DNA from 4 places in the Variovorax sp. PEI5 genome. Region 1 is predicted to be linked to each of the others. Evidence: predicted binding sites of a transcription regulator. Region 1 holds the regulator's gene; each other region holds the start of a gene.
The links. Region 1 encodes LexA, which represses DNA repair genes until DNA is damaged. Its sites were predicted from a motif close to ACTGTATNNNNATACAGT; they were not measured.
Positions count from the first base shown of each region.

Region 2: a site for LexA is predicted at 2,608-2,625, ahead of recA (recombinase RecA). Genes of this name have one in related genera too.
Region 3: a site for LexA is predicted at 1,771-1,788, ahead of AC1MLT_RS13695 (ATP-dependent helicase). Genes of this name have one in related genera too.
Region 4: a site for LexA is predicted at 2,282-2,299, ahead of imuA (translesion DNA synthesis-associated protein ImuA). Genes of this name have one in related genera too.

Region 1 covers NZ_CM155257.1:980,837-985,043, reverse strand. Annotated here, with positions in the region: gene kdsB (3-deoxy-manno-octulosonate cytidylyltransferase) at 1-99, shown strand, start outside; gene adk (adenylate kinase) at 241-897, shown strand; gene AC1MLT_RS04545 (asparaginase) at 940-1,965, opposite strand; gene lexA (transcriptional repressor LexA) at 2,038-2,712, shown strand; gene AC1MLT_RS04535 (hypothetical protein) at 2,850-3,209, shown strand; gene AC1MLT_RS04530 (D-2-hydroxyacid dehydrogenase family protein) at 3,320-4,207, shown strand, end outside.
Region 2 covers NZ_CM155257.1:2,628,549-2,632,755, forward strand. Annotated here, with positions in the region: gene AC1MLT_RS12160 (SET domain-containing protein) at 1-388, shown strand, start outside; gene AC1MLT_RS12165 (biotin--[acetyl-CoA-carboxylase] ligase) at 390-1,331, shown strand; gene AC1MLT_RS12170 (hypothetical protein) at 1,337-1,597, shown strand; gene AC1MLT_RS12175 (YbaN family protein) at 1,599-1,946, opposite strand; gene AC1MLT_RS12180 (MarR family winged helix-turn-helix transcriptional regulator) at 2,062-2,544, opposite strand; gene recA (recombinase RecA) at 2,685-3,836, shown strand; gene recX (recombination regulator RecX) at 3,919-4,207, shown strand, end outside.
Region 3 covers NZ_CM155257.1:2,978,064-2,982,270, forward strand. Annotated here, with positions in the region: gene AC1MLT_RS13685 (long-chain-fatty-acid--CoA ligase) at 1-561, shown strand, start outside; gene corA (magnesium/cobalt transporter CorA) at 581-1,567, opposite strand; gene AC1MLT_RS13695 (ATP-dependent helicase) at 1,803-3,947, shown strand; gene AC1MLT_RS13700 (hypothetical protein) at 4,115-4,207, opposite strand, start outside.
Region 4 covers NZ_CM155257.1:1,306,768-1,310,974, forward strand. Annotated here, with positions in the region: gene AC1MLT_RS05965 (Y-family DNA polymerase) at 1-1,362, opposite strand, end outside; gene imuA (translesion DNA synthesis-associated protein ImuA) at 1,331-2,263, opposite strand; gene AC1MLT_RS05975 (DUF3140 domain-containing protein) at 2,371-2,724, opposite strand; gene AC1MLT_RS05980 (DODA-type extradiol aromatic ring-opening family dioxygenase) at 2,907-3,740, opposite strand; gene AC1MLT_RS05985 (LysR family transcriptional regulator) at 3,840-4,207, shown strand, end outside.

The DNA of each region.
Region 1 (4,207 bases):
TTTCGCATCGCCGTGCACGTGAGCGGCGCGACACCCGGCCCGGGTGTCGACACGCCAGAGGATCTCGTCAGGGTCCGTGCCCTGCTCGCCGCGGATTGACCTCCGTCAACGATCGACCGACAACGTGGCGGTCGTCAATTCACTGACGATGACGCATGTTATTCTCAAGATAACCTGCCTTGTCGAATCCATTGGTATTCACGGGGCGAAAAAGAATTCCAAAAAACGTCCGAGGACACCATGAGACTGATTTTATTGGGCGCCCCCGGCGCGGGCAAAGGCACGCAGGCCGCCTTCATCTGTCGGCAGTTTTCGATTCCGCAGATCTCCACCGGCGACATGCTGCGGGCGGCCGTCAAGGCCGGCACGCCGCTCGGGCGCGAAGCCCAGGCCGTGATGGCCTCGGGTGCCCTGGTCAGCGACGATCTGATCATCAATCTGGTGAAGGAACGCCTGGCATTGCCCGACTGCGCGAACGGTTTCCTGTTCGATGGCTTTCCCCGCACGCTGCCGCAGGCCGACGCCATGCGCAATGCCGGCGTCAAGCTGGACTACGTGCTGGAGATCGACGTGCCCTTCGGCGACATCATCGAGCGCATGAGCGGACGCCGCTCGCATCCGGCATCGGGCCGCATCTATCACGTCAAGTTCAACCCGCCGCAGGTCGAAGGCAAGGACGACGTGACCGGCGAGGACCTGATCCAGCGTGAGGACGATCACGAGGACACCGTCCGCAAGCGCCTGGACGTCTACAGCCAGCAGACCCGTCCCCTGGTCGACTACTACTCGCAGTGGGCCCGCAACGAGCCCGAGGCGGCACCGAAGTACCGCGCCATCAGCGGGGTCGGCAGCGTCGACGAGATCACGCAGCGCGCGCTGGCGGCCCTCAGCGCCTGAGCTCCTCGCAGGCCCGGTTCCCGCCGGCCGGCCGGCGGGCGCTCAAGGCGCGTCGACCCGCTCCATCAGTTCCAGCATCAACGCGATCCGCGCCTTGACCGGTGTCAGGTCGCCGGCGCTGCGCAACCCGCGCGCGTGATCGCCGGGCATCGCGGCATCGCCCGGGCCTTCCACGATGCGCCCGCTGGCACAGCGCGTGGCGCGCAGCACGCCGACGCCGGATCGCTGCGCCCGCAAGGCCGCTTCCTCGAGCTCCCGATGGACCGTGCCGTTGCCCGTCGCCGCGACGACGAGACCGCGCAGGCGATCCGATGCGCCGGCCGCATGCTCGCGCAGCAGCAGGTCGACGATCCTGCCGCTGGCGCCGGCGTGGCTGGTCACGATCTCCACCCGGGGCCAGCGCGCGGGATCGACGCGGCTCATGTGCTCGAAGGCCCGCCGCGCCATGGCGCCGTCGTGCGCGGGCCAGTCGCGCAGACGACGCAACGCGCCCTCCTCGACATGACCCAATGCGCCGGCATCGCCCGAATCGAAGGCATCGAGGCGATAGGTGTGCACCTTGCGCACATCGACCGCACCATGCACGACGCCGGCCGCGACCGCGCACACCCCACGGGCACCGGGCGTCGTCGCCACCGCGATCGCGTCGCGGAGGTTCTGCGGCCCGTCGGGCGCCAGCGCGGTCGACGGCCGCATGGCGCTGACCAGCACGATCGGCTTCTCCGGCGCCAGCACGCGATGCAGGAAGAACGCGGTCTCCTCCAGCGTGTCGGTCCCGTGCGTGACGACGAGCCCCACCACGTCCGGCGGCGCCAGCCAGGCGGCGCAGCGCAGGGCCAGCATCTGCCAGGTCGCCGCGTCCATGTCCTTGCTGTCGAGCTGCGCGACCTGCTCGCCCACCAGTTCGATGCCCGCCGGCGCGTCGATGCCGCGCAGCATGTCCGCCACATCGACCTGGCCCGCGACGTAGCCGATGTTGTCTCCGGCGGCGGCGGCCCTGCCGGCGATGGTGCCGCCAGTGGCCAGCACGACGACGCGCGAGCATTGGATGAGTGAGTCGTCGACCATGTCTTGCAAAGTTTCAAAAACTGTTCAAAAATACAGATACTGGATATCCAGACAGTATCGCAAGGAGCTTCCATGCCATTTCCCGTCAAGCTTACAACCCGGCAGCAGCAGATCCTCGACCTGATCAGCGCCGCCATCGCACGCACGGGCGCGCCGCCCACGCGGGCGGAGATCGCGGCGGAACTGGGCTTCCGGTCCGCCAACGCGGCCGAGGAGCATCTTCAGGCGCTGGCACGCAAGGGCGCCATCGAACTCGTCAGCGGCACCTCGCGCGGCATCCGGCTCAAGGGCGATGCCCTGCGCTCCCTCAACGCATCGCGCAACAACCAGTTCTCGCTGGCATTGCCCGGGACCTCGCAGCTGCCATTGCCCCTGGTCGGTCGCGTGGCTGCCGGTTCGCCCATCCTGGCCCAGGAACATGTCGAGCAGACCTACTACGTCGAGCGCGCCATGTTCCAGCACCAGCCCGACTACTTGTTGAAGGTGCGCGGCATGTCGATGCGCGACGCCGGCATCATGGACGGCGACCTGCTCGCCGTGCAGTCGACGCGAGAGGCCCGCAATGGCCAGATCGTGGTCGCCCGTCTGGGCGAGGAAGTCACGGTCAAGCGGCTCAAGCGCACCGGCGACGCCGTCGAGTTGCATGCCGAGAACCCCGACTACCCGACCATCTTCGTGCAGCCGGGCGAGCCGTTCGAGATCGAGGGACTGGCCGTCGGCCTGATCCGCAACACGATGCTCATGTAGCGGACGACCGCGGCCCGCTCGGCGCGGCAGGAGTGGCGGACGCCCGGCGTCCGGCCACGGTCCGACCACGCCCCTGCGAACCTCAATCACCGGTGGCCACCACCGCTCGACAACCTCTCAGTTACCTGGAGATCCGCATGGGAATCGCTTTGCTTGCCTTGGTCGACCTGCTCTCACCGCTGCAGTCCTTCGCCCACCGATGGATGCCGGCGCGCGCGTCCGACACCGACGAATCGACCGCGGGTCACTGCGCGGCGGCGCGTCCGAAGCGCGGGCCCCGTGCCGGAGCGGCGGTCGACGTGGCGCTGGCCACGCCGCATGCCGTCGTGGCGCCGCGCCCGCTGCGCGTGGTGCGCACCGCCGATGCCCAGCGTTGCGGCGGCGTCACCGGACGTCTGGTGCTGTCGGGCCGGATGGTCGATGTCTGCGCCGAGCTCGACCGGCTGGCCGCCCTGGAAGCCGCTGAACTCTCGCGCAGCGCCGGCACACTGCACTGAAGCGCGCGGTCCGGCAACGGACGCCGGTCGCATCGGCATGCCGGTGGTTGGCGGTGGTGCGTGTCGACCGATGGGATGAGTCCACGGAGCGCGAGGCACAATGGCAAGCCATGAACATTGTGATCCTCGACGACTACCAGGACGCGGTGCGCAAGCTGCGTTGCGCCGCCAAGCTCGATCCGTACACGGCCAAGGTCTACACCAACACGGTCAAGGGCATCGGGCAGCTCTCGATCCGGCTGAAGGATGCCGATGTCATCGTGCTGACCCGGGAGCGCACGCAGATCACGCGCCAGCTGATCGAGAAGCTGCCCCGGCTGCAATTGATCTCCCAGACCGGACGCGCCGGCGCCCACATCGACATCGCCGCCTGCACCGACCATGGCGTTGCCGTGGCCGAGGGTGTCGGTTCCCCGCTGGCGCCGGCCGAACTGACCTGGGCGCTCATCATGTCGGCGATGCGTCGCCTGCCGCAGTACATCAGCAACCTCAAGCATGGCGCCTGGCAGCAGTCGGGCTTCAAGTCGGCCTCGATGCCGCCGAACTTCGGGCTCGGCTCGGTCCTCAAGGGCAAGACATTGGGCATCTGGGGCTATGGGCGCATCGGCCAGCTCGTGGCGCGCTATGGCCAGGCATTCGGCATGCAGGTCGTGATCTGGGGCCGCGAGGGCAGCCGCGAGCAGGCGCGCTCCGATGGTTTCCAGGTCGCCCCGAGTCGCGAGGCCTTCTTCGAGACCGCCGACGTGCTGACGGTGCATCTGCGCCTGAACGAGGCCACGCGCGGCCTGATCGGCTTCGACGACCTCTCGCGCATGAAGCCCACGGCCCTGTTCGTGAACACCTCGCGCGCCGAGCTGGTGGAGCCCGATGCCCTGCTGACGGCGTTGAACCGCGGCCGCCCGGGCATGGGCGCGGTGGACGTCTTCGAGAGCGAGCCACCGTTGCAGGGCCATGCGCTGCTGCGTCTTGAAAACTGCATCTGCACGCCTCACCTCGGC
Region 2 (4,207 bases), 1.6 Mb from region 1:
GACCGACGAGATCGACGGCCGCATCTTCATCAAGGCGCTGCGCGACATCGCCGCCGGCGAGGAGCTCAACTACGACTACGGGCTGGTGATCGACCTGCCCTACACGCCCGAACTGCTGGCGGAGTTTCCCTGCTGGTGCGGCGCCGAGACCTGCCGCGGCACCCTGCTCGCTCCCAAGCCGGAGCCGGAAAAGAAGAAAAAGAAGAAGAAGAACAGGAAGAAGACGCGTGCCGAAAGCGTCGTATCGGACGATCCCGAGGCCGGAGGCCGGGCCGGATCGAAGGCCAAGGGGAAGTCCAGGGACAAGAAAGGCAAGAAGGACAGGAAGCGCGCGAAGGCGAAGGGCACGGCGCCATCGGAGCGGGCCGGCGATCCGGCCGGGGACTGACATGGCCGGCGCCTGGCACCTGCCCGAACTCTCGGCCGCGCTGGCGCCGCTGCTGCCGCAGTTGCGGATCGAGATCGTGGCGGAGATCGACTCCACCAACACCGAGCTCATGCGCCGCGCGCGCGCCGGCGACACCGCACCGGTGCTGCTGGTGGCGGAGCGCCAGAGCGCCGGGCGTGGTCGGCTCGGCCGGCCCTGGGAGAGCGCCGGGGGCGGCACGGACGCCGCTGCGAAGGCGGCCTCGCCGACGGATCCGGCATCGCGGCGCGGCACCGGGCCGGACCCGCAGGCGATCTCGCTCACCTTCTCCCTCGGCCTGCCGTTCGCGCCCCGCGACTGGTCGGGCCTTTCGCTGGCGGTCGGCGCCAGCGTGGCCGACAGCCTCGACCCCGATGGCGCGGCCGGGGTGCGGTTGAAATGGCCCAACGACCTGTGGCTGTCGGACGACCGCAAGCTCGCCGGCATCCTCATCGAGACCGCCTCGCCGGTGGCCGCCGGGGCATCGACCATCGCCACGGCGGATGTCGCGGGCCGGTCCGCCGGCGGCGTCGCGACGGCGGGGCCGACCGCCCCGGCGCCACGCTATCTCGTGATCGGCATCGGCATCAACGTCGGCCCGCGCGAGGCCGCGGGCCTGCGCGCGCCACCGGCCTGGGTGCGGGAATGGCGGCCCGGGGCCACCGCCGCCGACGTGCTGCGCGACATCGCCCCGCCGCTGGCGCGCGACCTGCTGGCATTCGGCGTTCGCGGCCTGGCGCCGTTCGCCGAGCGCTTCGCCGCGCGCGACGCCCTGCGCGGGCGCGAGGTCGATCTGAGCGACGGCACCAGCGGCTGGTGCGAGGGCATCGGCTGGGGTGGCGAGCTGCGGGTGCGCACCGCCGCCGGGCTGCAGTCGATCACCACCTCGGACCTCAGCGTGCGGCCACGCCGCATCGGGGACTGAGCACCATGGCGCGCGCGGCGGTGATCGTGCTGGCGCTCGCGAACCTCGGGTATTTCGCCTGGAGCCAGGGCGCGCTGGCGATCGTCGGCCTGGTGCCGGCCGACCTCGCCGCCACCGAGCCGCATCGACTCGCCCGCCAGATCAGTCCCGAACGGCTGCGGATCATTCCGCGCGAACAGGAGCGACAGGAACGGGAACAAAGGGAACGGGAACGACGGGAACGGGCGCCGGACGCCGGAGAACCGCCGGCGGCAGCGCCCCCCTAGCCTAGCGACGGTCGGGTTCGGGCCGCAGCCAGAGCCAGACCAGCACCACCGTCATCGTCCCCAGCACCAGGCCCACCACCCAGGCCAGGCGGATGCCATGCCAGACCAGGACGGCGCTCGCGCCCATCGTGAGCGTGGCGATCCACTTCACGCGGCGCGAGACCCTGCCGCCGTCGTCCCAGTCGCGCAGCAGCGGACCGAACAGACGGTGCGCATAGAGCCAGGCGTGCATGCGTGGCGAGCTGCGCGCCGCGGCCCAGGCGGCCATCAGGATGAAGACGGTGGTCGGCATGCCGGGCACGATCACGCCGATCAGGCCGAGCACCACGCACAGCCATGCGAAGGCCATCAGCAGCCAGCGCGCGATCCGTGGCAATGGCTTGCGCGGCGGCGCGGCGACGGCCGGCGTCGGCGGCGGCGTCGATGGTCTTGGCGTCCGGTCCGCGGGGTCCGTGCCGTCGTCCTCAGGAGGCATAGGCTTCCAGGCCGATCGTCACGACGGTGGCGATGTCGTCGCCCACACTGGCGCGGAATTCGGCTTCGGCCTGCGCGACGGCCTTGCGGAAGGCCTCGAGCCAGGCCAGGCCGTCGGCGGTGAACAGCACGCGGCGTGCCCGCGCGTCGAGCGGATCCGGCTCGCGCGTCACCAATCCCCAGGCTTCGCACTGGTCGACCAGCGTGCCCATGGCCTGCTTGGTTATGCCGGCGCGTTCGGCCAGTTCGGTCAGGCGCGAACCGCCACGGGCCAGATGGCGCGTGATGTGGATGTGCGCGGCGCTGACCTGGGCGCGGGCGGCGAGGTTCGACAGGGCCAGCGGGACGTCGATGTCGTGTGCCATCAGCGTCAGGACGCGCTCGTCGAAACGACGCATCGCATGTCCGAGCAGACGCCCCAGATGCGTCTGGCGCCAGTCGTCGGCACTGTCGGAAAGATGTGTTTCGGTCATCGAAAAATAGTCATCCAAACTGACCAAAAATCTCTCTTGTTCTTTGGCACACCGTCTTAAACTACTGTTCAAGCATCCAGCAAGCCACTCGCGAACCCAGGATGCCGACATCACAACCTGTTGATTTTAAAGGATTTCTCATGGACGCACTCGTCAAGGGCAGCAGCATCTCCGTCGCCGGCAGCGAAAAGGCCAAGGCGCTCCAGGCGGCACTCGCGCAGATCGAAAAGCAGTTCGGCAAGGGCACGATCATGCGGCTCGGCGAAGGCGAGGCGCTGGAGGACATCCAGGTCGTCTCGACCGGTTCGCTGGGGCTGGACATCGCGCTGGGCGTCGGCGGCCTGCCGCGCGGCCGCGTGATCGAGATCTATGGCCCGGAATCGTCGGGCAAGACCACGCTCACGCTGCAGGTCATCGCCGAGATGCAGAAGCAGGCCGGCACCTGCGCCTTCGTCGACGCCGAACACGCGCTCGACGTGCAATATGCGCAGAAGCTGGGCGTCAACCTGTCCGATCTGCTGATCAGCCAGCCCGACACCGGCGAACAGGCCCTGGAGATCGTCGATTCGCTGGTGCGTTCCGGCGCGGTCGACCTGATCGTGGTCGACTCGGTCGCCGCGCTCACGCCCAAGGCCGAGATCGAGGGCGAGATGGGCGACTCCCTGCCCGGCCTGCAGGCGCGGCTCATGAGCCAGGCGCTGCGCAAGCTGACCGCCACGATCAAGAAGACCAACTGCATGGTCATCTTCATCAACCAGATCCGCATGAAGATCGGCGTGATGTTCGGTTCGCCCGAAACCACCACCGGTGGCAACGCGCTGAAGTTCTACGCCTCCGTGCGCCTGGACATCCGCCGCATCGGCACCATCAAGAAGGGCGACGAGGCGATCGGCAACGAGACCAAGGTGAAGGTGGTCAAGAACAAGGTCAGCCCGCCCTTCAAGACGGCCGAGTTCGACATCCTGTTCGGCGAAGGCATCAGCCGCGAGGGCGAGATCATCGACATGGGCGTGACCGCCAAGATCGTCGACAAGTCCGGTGCCTGGTATGCCTACATGGGCGAGAAGATCGGCCAGGGCCGCGACAACGCGCGTGAATTCCTGCGCGAGAACCCGCAGCTCTCGCGCGAGATCGAGAACAAGGTGCGCGAGTCGCTGGGCATTCCGATGCTGGCGGCCGAAGCCGGCGCGAGCGATGCGCCGGCCAAGGCGGACAAGGCCGATAAAGCGGACAAGGCCGAGCCGAAGCTCGACGCCAAGGCGCCCAAGCTACCGCCGCAGCAGCAGGGTTGAGCCTCCACCCTGCACCCGGGCGCCCGCGCTTCCAGGCGACGGGCGCCTTTTTCATTTCCAGCCACCGAGGATCGATGACGCCATGGCTTTCGCCGCTCCGTCCCTGAAGGGTCGCGCCCTGCGCCTGCTGAGCCAACGCGAACACTCGCGCTCCGAACTCGCGCGCAAGCTGGCGAAGTACGAGGAGGAACCCGGCACCCTGGCCCAGGCGCTGGACGAACTCGAGGCCAAGGATTTCATCAGCGAGACGCGCGTGGTGCAGTCGGTGGTCCATCAGCGCGCGCCGCGCATGGGAGCGGCGCGCGTGCGCCAGGAACTGCAGAGGAAGGGCATCGCGCCGGAGGCCATCAGCGAGGCGGTGGCCGGCCTGA
Region 3 (4,207 bases), 1.6 Mb from region 1:
AACCCGACCACCAGCACGGCCTACACCGGCACCATCGGCGTGCCCTTGCCCGGCACCTGGATGACCCTGCTGGACGACGAGGGCCGGCCCTCGGCGCCGGGGGAGGCCGGCGAGATCGCGATCAAGGGGCCGCAGGTGATGGCGGGGTACTGGCAGCGGCCCGACGAGACGGCCAAGGTCATGACCAGCGATGGCTGGTTCAAGTCGGGCGACATCGGCCGGGTCGACGAGCGCGGCTTCTTCCGCATCGTCGATCGCAAGAAGGACATGATCCTGGTGTCGGGATTCAACGTCTATCCCAACGAGGTCGAGGACGTGGTCGCCCAGCTGGAAGGGGTGCTGGAGTGCGCCGCGGTCGGCATCGCCGACGAGAAGACGGGGGAAGCCGTCAAGCTGGTGATCGTCAGGAAGAACGCCGATCTCACGGAAGCCCAGGTGCGCGCCTTCTGCCGCGAGAACCTCACCGGCTACAAGCGCCCCGCGCGCATCGAGTTCCGCACCGACATGCCCAAGACACCGGTGGGCAAGATCCTGCGGCGCGAGTTGCGCGACAAGACCTGAGGACGCCGCGCGCGAAGCCCTACTTCAACCAGCCGCGCCGGCGGAAGTACCACATCGGCCCGAGCGCGCTGGCCACCATCAATGCGATCGCATAGCCATAGCCGAAGCTCCATTCGAGCTCCGGCATGAACTTGAAGTTCATGCCATAGACGCTCGCGATCAGCGTCGGCGGCAGCAGCGCCACGCTGGCCACCGAGAAGATCTTGATGGTCTTGTTCTGGTTGATGTTGATGAAGCCGACCGTCGCATCCATCAGGAAGTTGATCTTGTCGAACAGGAAGGCGGTGTGGTTGTCCAGCGACTCGATGTCGCGCAGGATCTGGCGCGCTTCCTCGAATTGGTCGGCATTGAGCATGCGGCTGCGCATCATGAAGCTGACCGCGCGGCGCGTGTCCATCACGTTGCGGCGGATGCGCCCGTTCAGGTCCTCCTGGCGCGCGATGGCGCCCAGCACCTCGCCGGCGAGTTCGTCGCTGACATTGCCCGCCAGCACCTTCTTGCCGACCACCTCCAGCTCGTCGTAGATGTTCTCCAGCGTGTCGGCCGAGTATTCCGCGTCGGCGTCGAGCAGCTTGAGCAGCACTTCCTTGGCGTCCTCGATCAGGCCCGGCGCGCGACGCGCCCGCATGCGCAACAGGCGGAACACCGGCACGTCCTCGTCGTGGATCGAGAACAGCACGCCGCGGCTGCGCAGTTCGGCATTGTGCTGATTGAGGATGAAGGCGACACGCACCGAGCGCGGGTTCTCGTCGTCGTCGATCAGGAAGTCGCTGCGGATGTGCAGCTCGCCGTTGTCCTCCTCGTAGAAGCGCGCCGATTCCTCGATGTCCTCGTCCATCGCGTCCTCGGGGATGGACAGGCCGTAGTACTGCTTGATCCAGCGCTTCTCCTCGACCGTGGGCGATTCGAGATCGACCCAGATGGGCTGGAACTGGGACAGCTCCTCGAGGGCCTCGATCTCTTCCTGGACCAGGCGCCCGTTGGCGAGCGTGAAGATGTTGAGCATGAGCTCACTCCCGTGAAAAATCTGACGATGGGCGAGGGGTGGGGGCGCTTTCGATTCCCTCGCCGATGGCGTTCAGACGGGAGTCGAAAGCTGCCGAGACGGATAGCTTTCCAAGTCGAAATCTCCGGTTGCAGCGACGCGCGATTATGGCATCGGCCCTGGGCACTTACCCGTAGACGCCGACCATCAAAGGCGTGATCCGATCTGGATGGATGTCCAGTAAAGTCGGGTTCCGATGCCCATCGCCGCCACCGTCCCCGCCCCCGCGTCGTCCACCCTGGCCGAGCGTCTCGCCGAGGCGCTGTCGACCCTCAACGAGGCCCAGCGCGCGGCGGTCGACCATGGGATGTCGGCGGGCGACGCGGCCGGCGCCGACGCGCGTCCGCTGCTGGTGATCGCCGGCGCGGGATCGGGCAAGACCAGCACGCTGGCGCATCGCGTCGCCGGCCTGATCGCGCGGGGCACCGATCCGCAGCGGATCCTGCTGCTGACCTTCTCGCGTCGCGCGGCGCAGGAGATGACCCGCCGGGCCGGTCAGGTCGCCATGCGTGTGCTGGGACTGCGTGACGATGCCGCGCCCGCGCTGCCCTGGGCCGGAACCTTCCATGGCATCGGCGCGCGGCTGCTGCGCGAGTACGCCGGCCGGATCGGCCTGAACGAGAACTTCACCATCCACGACCGCGGCGATGCCGAGGATCTGATGGGCCTGGTGCGGCACGACCTGGGCCTGTCGTCCACGACCCGGCGCTTTCCGCAGAAGGGCACCTGCCTGTCGATCTATTCGCGCGCCGTCAACACCTGCGCGCCGCTCGGGCAGGTGCTGGCGGAAGCCTTTCCGTGGTGCGCCGAATGGGAGGTCGAGTTGAAGCGCCTCTTCGGCGCCTATGTCGATGCCAAGCAGGACCAGCATGCGCTGGACTACGACGATCTCCTGCTGTACTGGGCCGGCATGGTGTCCGACGCCGCGCTCGCGGCCGATGTCGGCGCGCGTTTCGACCACATCCTGGTGGACGAGTACCAGGACACCAACCGCCTGCAGGCCTCGATCCTGCTCGGGCTGCGACCCGATGGGCGCGGCCTCACGGTGGTCGGCGACGACGCCCAGTCGATCTATTCCTTCCGCGGGGCGACGGTGCGCAACATCCTCGATTTCCCGGGATTGTTCCAGCGGCACTCGCCCGACGGACCTCGGCCGGTGGAGGCGCGCATCGTCACGCTGGAGCGCAACTACCGCTCCACGCAGCCGATCCTCGATGTCTCCAACGCGGTCATCGCCGCCGCGGCCGAGCGGCATGCCAAGACCCTCTGGACCGACAAGCCATCGGCTGGCCGGCCGCAACTCGTGCTGGTGCCCGACGAAGCCGGACAGGCGCAATGGGTGGCCGATCGCGTGCTGGCGCATCGTGAAGGCGGCCTGGCGCTCAAGTCGCAGGCCGTGCTGTTCCGGACCTCGTACCACAGCGCGGCGCTCGAGCTCGAACTGGCGCGGCGCAACATCCCGTTCGTCAAGTACGGCGGTCTCAAGTTCCTGGAGGCGGCGCACGTCAAGGATCTGCTGGCGATCCTGCGCTTCGCCCAGAACCCGCGTGGCCGGATGGCGGGATTCCGCGTCACGCAATTCATCCCCGGCATCGGACCGGTCACCTCCGCGCGACTGCTCGATGCGATGGACGAGGCCGCCGATCCCGCCGCTGCGATGCGGGACTTCGTGCCGCCGTCCGGCGCGAAGGTGGAATGGAAGCGTTTCGCGGATGCCTATGCGGCATTGCGCCGGTCGGACCTGGCCTGGCCGGCCGACATGGAGATCGCCATGCGCTGGTACCTTCCGCATCTCGATCGCCTGTACGAGGATGCCGCCGTCCGGCGTGGCGACATCGAGCAACTCGTCCGGCTCGCCGCCGGCTACGGTTCGCGCGAGCGTTTCCTGACCGAACTGACCCTCGACCCGCCCGAAGCGACCAGCGACCGGCCCGGACCGCCGCTGCTCGACGAGGACTATCTCGTCCTGTCGACCATCCATTCGGCCAAGGGCCAGGAATGGACCTCGGTGCATGTGCTCAACGTCGTCGACGGCTGCATGCCCGCCGACGTGGCGCAGGGACCGCAGGAACTGGAAGAGGAGCGCCGGCTGCTCTACGTGGCCATGACGCGGGCCCGGGACCATCTGCACATCCTGGTGCCACAGCGCTTCTATGTCACGCAGCAGGCCGTGCGTGGCGATCGCCACATGTACGCCTCGCGGACCCGCTTCATCGCCGAAGCCGATCTCGGCCGCTTCGAGCAGGTCGTCTGGCCGCCCCCGCCGCCGCCGAGATCGGTGGTGCCACCACCACCGGCCACCATCGACCTGCTCAGCCGCATGCGGGCGGCATGGCGATGAAACGGCGATGACAGGGCGATGACGAGAGGTCGAAGGCAACTTCCGACCCGCCGGTGATGCCGGCTTCGAAGCAGCGGTTGGCCTTGCGACCGGAAGGGTCGCAGCGACTGTTTGGAAGCATGGCCTTTTTTCTTAAGGAGTGCGGGACGGTTGATCCATCAAGGCTGTCATGCTATGAATAAAATAGCATTAATGCCATTGAAACAGCCGGTTTCCAGCGGGCTGCATCGCCCTTGTTGCAATGCGCTGGCACCTTGGGC
Region 4 (4,207 bases), 330 kb from region 1:
ACCCGGGCTGTGGGCGATGTAGTAGTCGCGCAGGGTCGGCGCGGGCGTGGCGCCGGCATCGTCCTCGTCGCTCCACCAGCCGGTCTCCAGCTTCTGCGGCCCGGCCAGCCGGCGCAGGCGTCCCTGGTAGCAGGGCTGGCCGTCGAGCACCTCCAGCCGCAAGGGCTCGGGCAGCAGCCAGGCCGGCCACAGGCCCGCGGCGGGCAGGATCGCGGACCGCCGCGCCGCCGCCTCCGCCGCGCCCGCCGGCGCTTGCGGCGCTGGCGGCGCTGGCGGCGACCGGGGCTCCTGCGATGCGCGCAACGCCGGCTGCCAGTGCTGCATGCGCTCGGGGCGATGGTCGGCGCGCATCACCGGCACCACCACCTGCTGCGCGCCCAGCCGCGCGCTCAGGCGCTCGACGAGTTCGTGCAGGCGGTCGCCCGGCCGGTTGTCCTCGGGCAGGAAGCTGATGCTGGCGCCGGCGCAGGGCGAGGTGTCGAGCGATCGCAGCCACAGCCAGCTCGCGGGCGCGGCGAGCGTCGTCAGGGCCAGGCGCTCGCCCATCAGCCGGCGCAGGTGGACGATGTCCTGCGTGGCCTCGGCGGTGCGCACGACGATGGCCTGGTGCGGCGGCAGCTCGACACCCTCGCGGCGCCGCCGGTCGAGCGTCCACTGCAGCTCGATCGCGCGCACGCCGCGCTGGCGCGACCGCAGCCAGACCTGCAGCGCGCCGAGCAGCCGCTGCGCGGCCCACATCAGTTCGGGCGCGGTCTCGGCCAGGGCGGGCAATTCGAGCTTCTGCTCGAAGGCCTCGGGCAGCGTCAGCCAGGCATGGCGCTCCGGCCGCAGGCCCCAGGCGACGTCGAGCGCCTCGCGCAGCCCGGGGCCGAAACGCCGCGACAGGCCGGCGCGCGGCAGCGCCGCCACGTCGCCCCAGGTGGTGCAGCCCATGCGCGCGAGCAGGTCGAGCCGGTCGCGCGCCGCCGTCAGCGTGTGCAGCGGCAGGGCCGCGGGGATGTCGGCCGGTGGCTGGCGCCCGCTGGCGAACAGGCGCAGGCGCGCCAATGCGATCGGCGCGGTGGCGCCCAGGACCTTCTGCAGCCGGTGCAGCGGCACCGGGTTGGAGGCGTCGAGCTGGCGCAGGAGCTGCTGCCGTCCGCCCCACAGGCGTTCGCAGGCCGAGACCTCCAGCACCAGCGCCTCGTCGAGCCAGGCCACGCGCGGCGTGAACTGCAGGGCCCACCAGCCGAGGGCCTCGGGCGACAGGATGGGCGATGGCGCGGCGTGGCCGACATCCGGCGGCGGGACCGTCGCCGGCTCCGCGTCCACCGGTGGCGCGGCCGCGATCTCAGCCTGCCACCGCAATGCGATCCACTGCATCGAGCGGCCCTCCTTCGAGGTGCTGCGGATGGGGGATGCCGGAGGGCGCGGGCGCCTGGCGTCCGCGCCGGCGCCGCAGCGTGGCACGCAGCAATGCCGCCAGCCGCTCGCCACGGGCCGGCAGCGCCAGGGGCGTCGCCAGCGGCGGACCGCGACGCTTGAGCACGTCGACCTCCATGCGGCCGGCCTGGTCGGCGTGGACGGCATGGACGGCCCGACCGGCGAGGCCGGCAACGCCGCCCCCCCGACGCGGCTGCGCATCGGGCGCGCCCGCATGATCGAAGTCGTCGTCCGTCGACCACGACTGCAGCCGCGTCCGCTGGCGTTCCTGCGCCGGCACGGACACCGGCACGAAGCGCAGTCGCAAGCGTGCCGGCGAGGCCATCCGGGCCTGGGCCTCGGGCCTGAAGACGAACAGCAGGTTCTCGTGCTGCGCCGCCGCCAGCTGCAGCCGGCGCAGGTCGCTGGCGCGCGCCTGGGGCAGCCAGGCCAGCACGGCCGCGACGTCGGCGCAGCGCAGGGCCTGCTCGCAGGCCCAGGAGCGGGCGACGGCGCCCTCGCCACGGATCCACAACAGGGTCTCGGCCGGCAATCCGCCGGCGGCGATGGCCGGGACGAAGGGCACCTGCGGCGCTCCCACCAGCACCACCCGGCCCCCATGCCGACGCACCGCAAGCGCCAGGGCGGGCAGCAGCAGCTGCCAGACCTGGGCTTCGGGCACCGCCTGCAGGACCTCGGTCAGCGCGCCGATCGGCCAGCCGCCCCCGGGCAGTTGCGCATCGAGGGCGACATGGCCGGTGGAGACCACCCGGGTCTCGGCCGTGGCCAGTTCGTCACCGCGCCAGACGTCGGACCGCGTGAGCGGCGGCGGGACTTTCGGAGCGAATGAAGGGAAGGCCATGATCGAATGAAGGATTTAACTGTATTTTTATACAGTATCCCGATCCGAAGCAAGCGCTTCTCGGTGCGACGTCGCTCCTCACCTCCCCGGGGCGCGTCGGAAAGCCTTCAATCCTTCACCGGATCGTGGCCCCAGTTCATGAGCGAATAGCGCCACGGCGTGGTTTCGATGTCGCCCTCGGGGCGCTGCGCCAGGTGCCGGTGCACATAGCCCACCACCTTGGCCATGTGCTGCAGATCGGCCTGGGTGCGCTTGTCCTTGCGTTTGCCGAGGATGTCCACGATGCGCCGGCCCGAACGGTGGCCGACCGACTCGCCTTCCCCCGAGGCCGACCAGCCGACGGTCTTCGACTCGCGGGTCCTGAGCCATTTGCCGAGTTGCGCGGCGGTCATGTTGACGACGTCGTCGAAGTCGGTGGTGATCTTCTGCTGCTTGTCTTTGGCGGGTGACTTGGAGTCCATCGGGTTCTCTCGGAGGGCATGGTTCATGGGATGAAACGAGCCATGACCATCGTTTCGCGCCGCACGGGAGGCGCGTCGGTTCGAGGCGGATGGACGTGTCAGCGAAACGCACGACAGGACGGCGTGGCCGTCTCCCCGAGGGCAGCGGCCCGGGGTCGTCCACGCCGCTGCGCCGGCTCGCCTCAGCGCGCCGCGCCGAAGCGGAAGCTGGACACCGCGATGCCGCCCATGAAGGCGTCCTCGTGATAGATGCGTTCGCCGGTCTCGCCCTCGGCCGCGCCGGCGGCCACCATCAGCGGGATCAGGTGCTCCTCGCGCGGATGCGCCAGCCGCGCGGCCGGGGCCCGCTCCCAGGCCACGAGCGCGGCATCGCGTCGTGCCGGCGGCGTGCGCACCACCGCCTGGTCGAGCCAGTCGTCGAACGCGTGCGAGGCGTCCTTCGCGCGCGGGCCGAAGTTGCGCAGGTTGTGATAGCTCAGGCCGCTGCCGATGATCAGCACGTCCTCGCGACGCAAGGGCGCCAGCGCCCGGCCCAAGGCCAGGTGCTCGGCCGGATCGAGGCCGCGCCGCAGCGACAGCTGCACCACGGGCACGTCGGCCTGGGGCCGGATCACGGCCATCGGCGAGAAGGTGCCGTGGTCGAAGCCGCGCTCGGCATCGAGCGCCGCCGGCAGGCCGGCCCCGGCGATCAGCGACCGCACGCGGTGCGCGAGCGCGGGGTCGCCGGGCGCGGCATAGCGCACCTCGTAGGTATGGGCCGGAAAGCCGCCGTAGTCGTAGATCATCGGCGGCGCGGCGTGGCCCTGCACCGTGAAGGCATCGGCCTCCCAGTGCGCCGACACCATCAGGATGGCGCGCGGCGCGTGGCCGATCTGGCGCGGGATGTCGGCCAGCGAGGCGGCGAGGCGGTCGTAGGCGGCGCCGCTCTGCTCCCTCATCCACGGCCACGGGCCGCCGCCATGCGAGATGAAGTAGGTCGGCAGCACGCGGGCCGGCGGGGCGGCGGAAGATGGCATGGTCATGGCGGGGCTCCTGGTTGCAGCCAGTCTAGGTATTTCCCCTGAGGAAATCGATGGCCTACTATTCATGCTTTCGTTTCCTGGCAAGAAATCATCATGGATCGGCTCACCAGCCTGCGCGTGTTCCGCGAAGTCGTCGATGCGGGCAGCTTCTCGATCGCCGCCGATCGGCTGTCGATCTCCGCGCCGATGGTCAGCAAGCACATCGCGCAGCTGGAGAAAGCGCTGGGCGCGCGGCTGCTCCATCGCAGCAGCCGGCACCTGAGCCTGACCGAGGCCGGCGCGACCTGGCACGCGCAGAGCGCGCAGGCCCTGGACATGCTCGATGCCGCCGAGGCCGCCATCGGCCAGCGCCACGCGGCGCCGCGCGGGCGGCTCAAGGTCAGCGCGCCGGTGTGGTGCGCCACGCCCTGCTTCGCCGACGCGCTGGCCACCTTCCGCCAGCGCTGCCCCGAGGTGCTGGT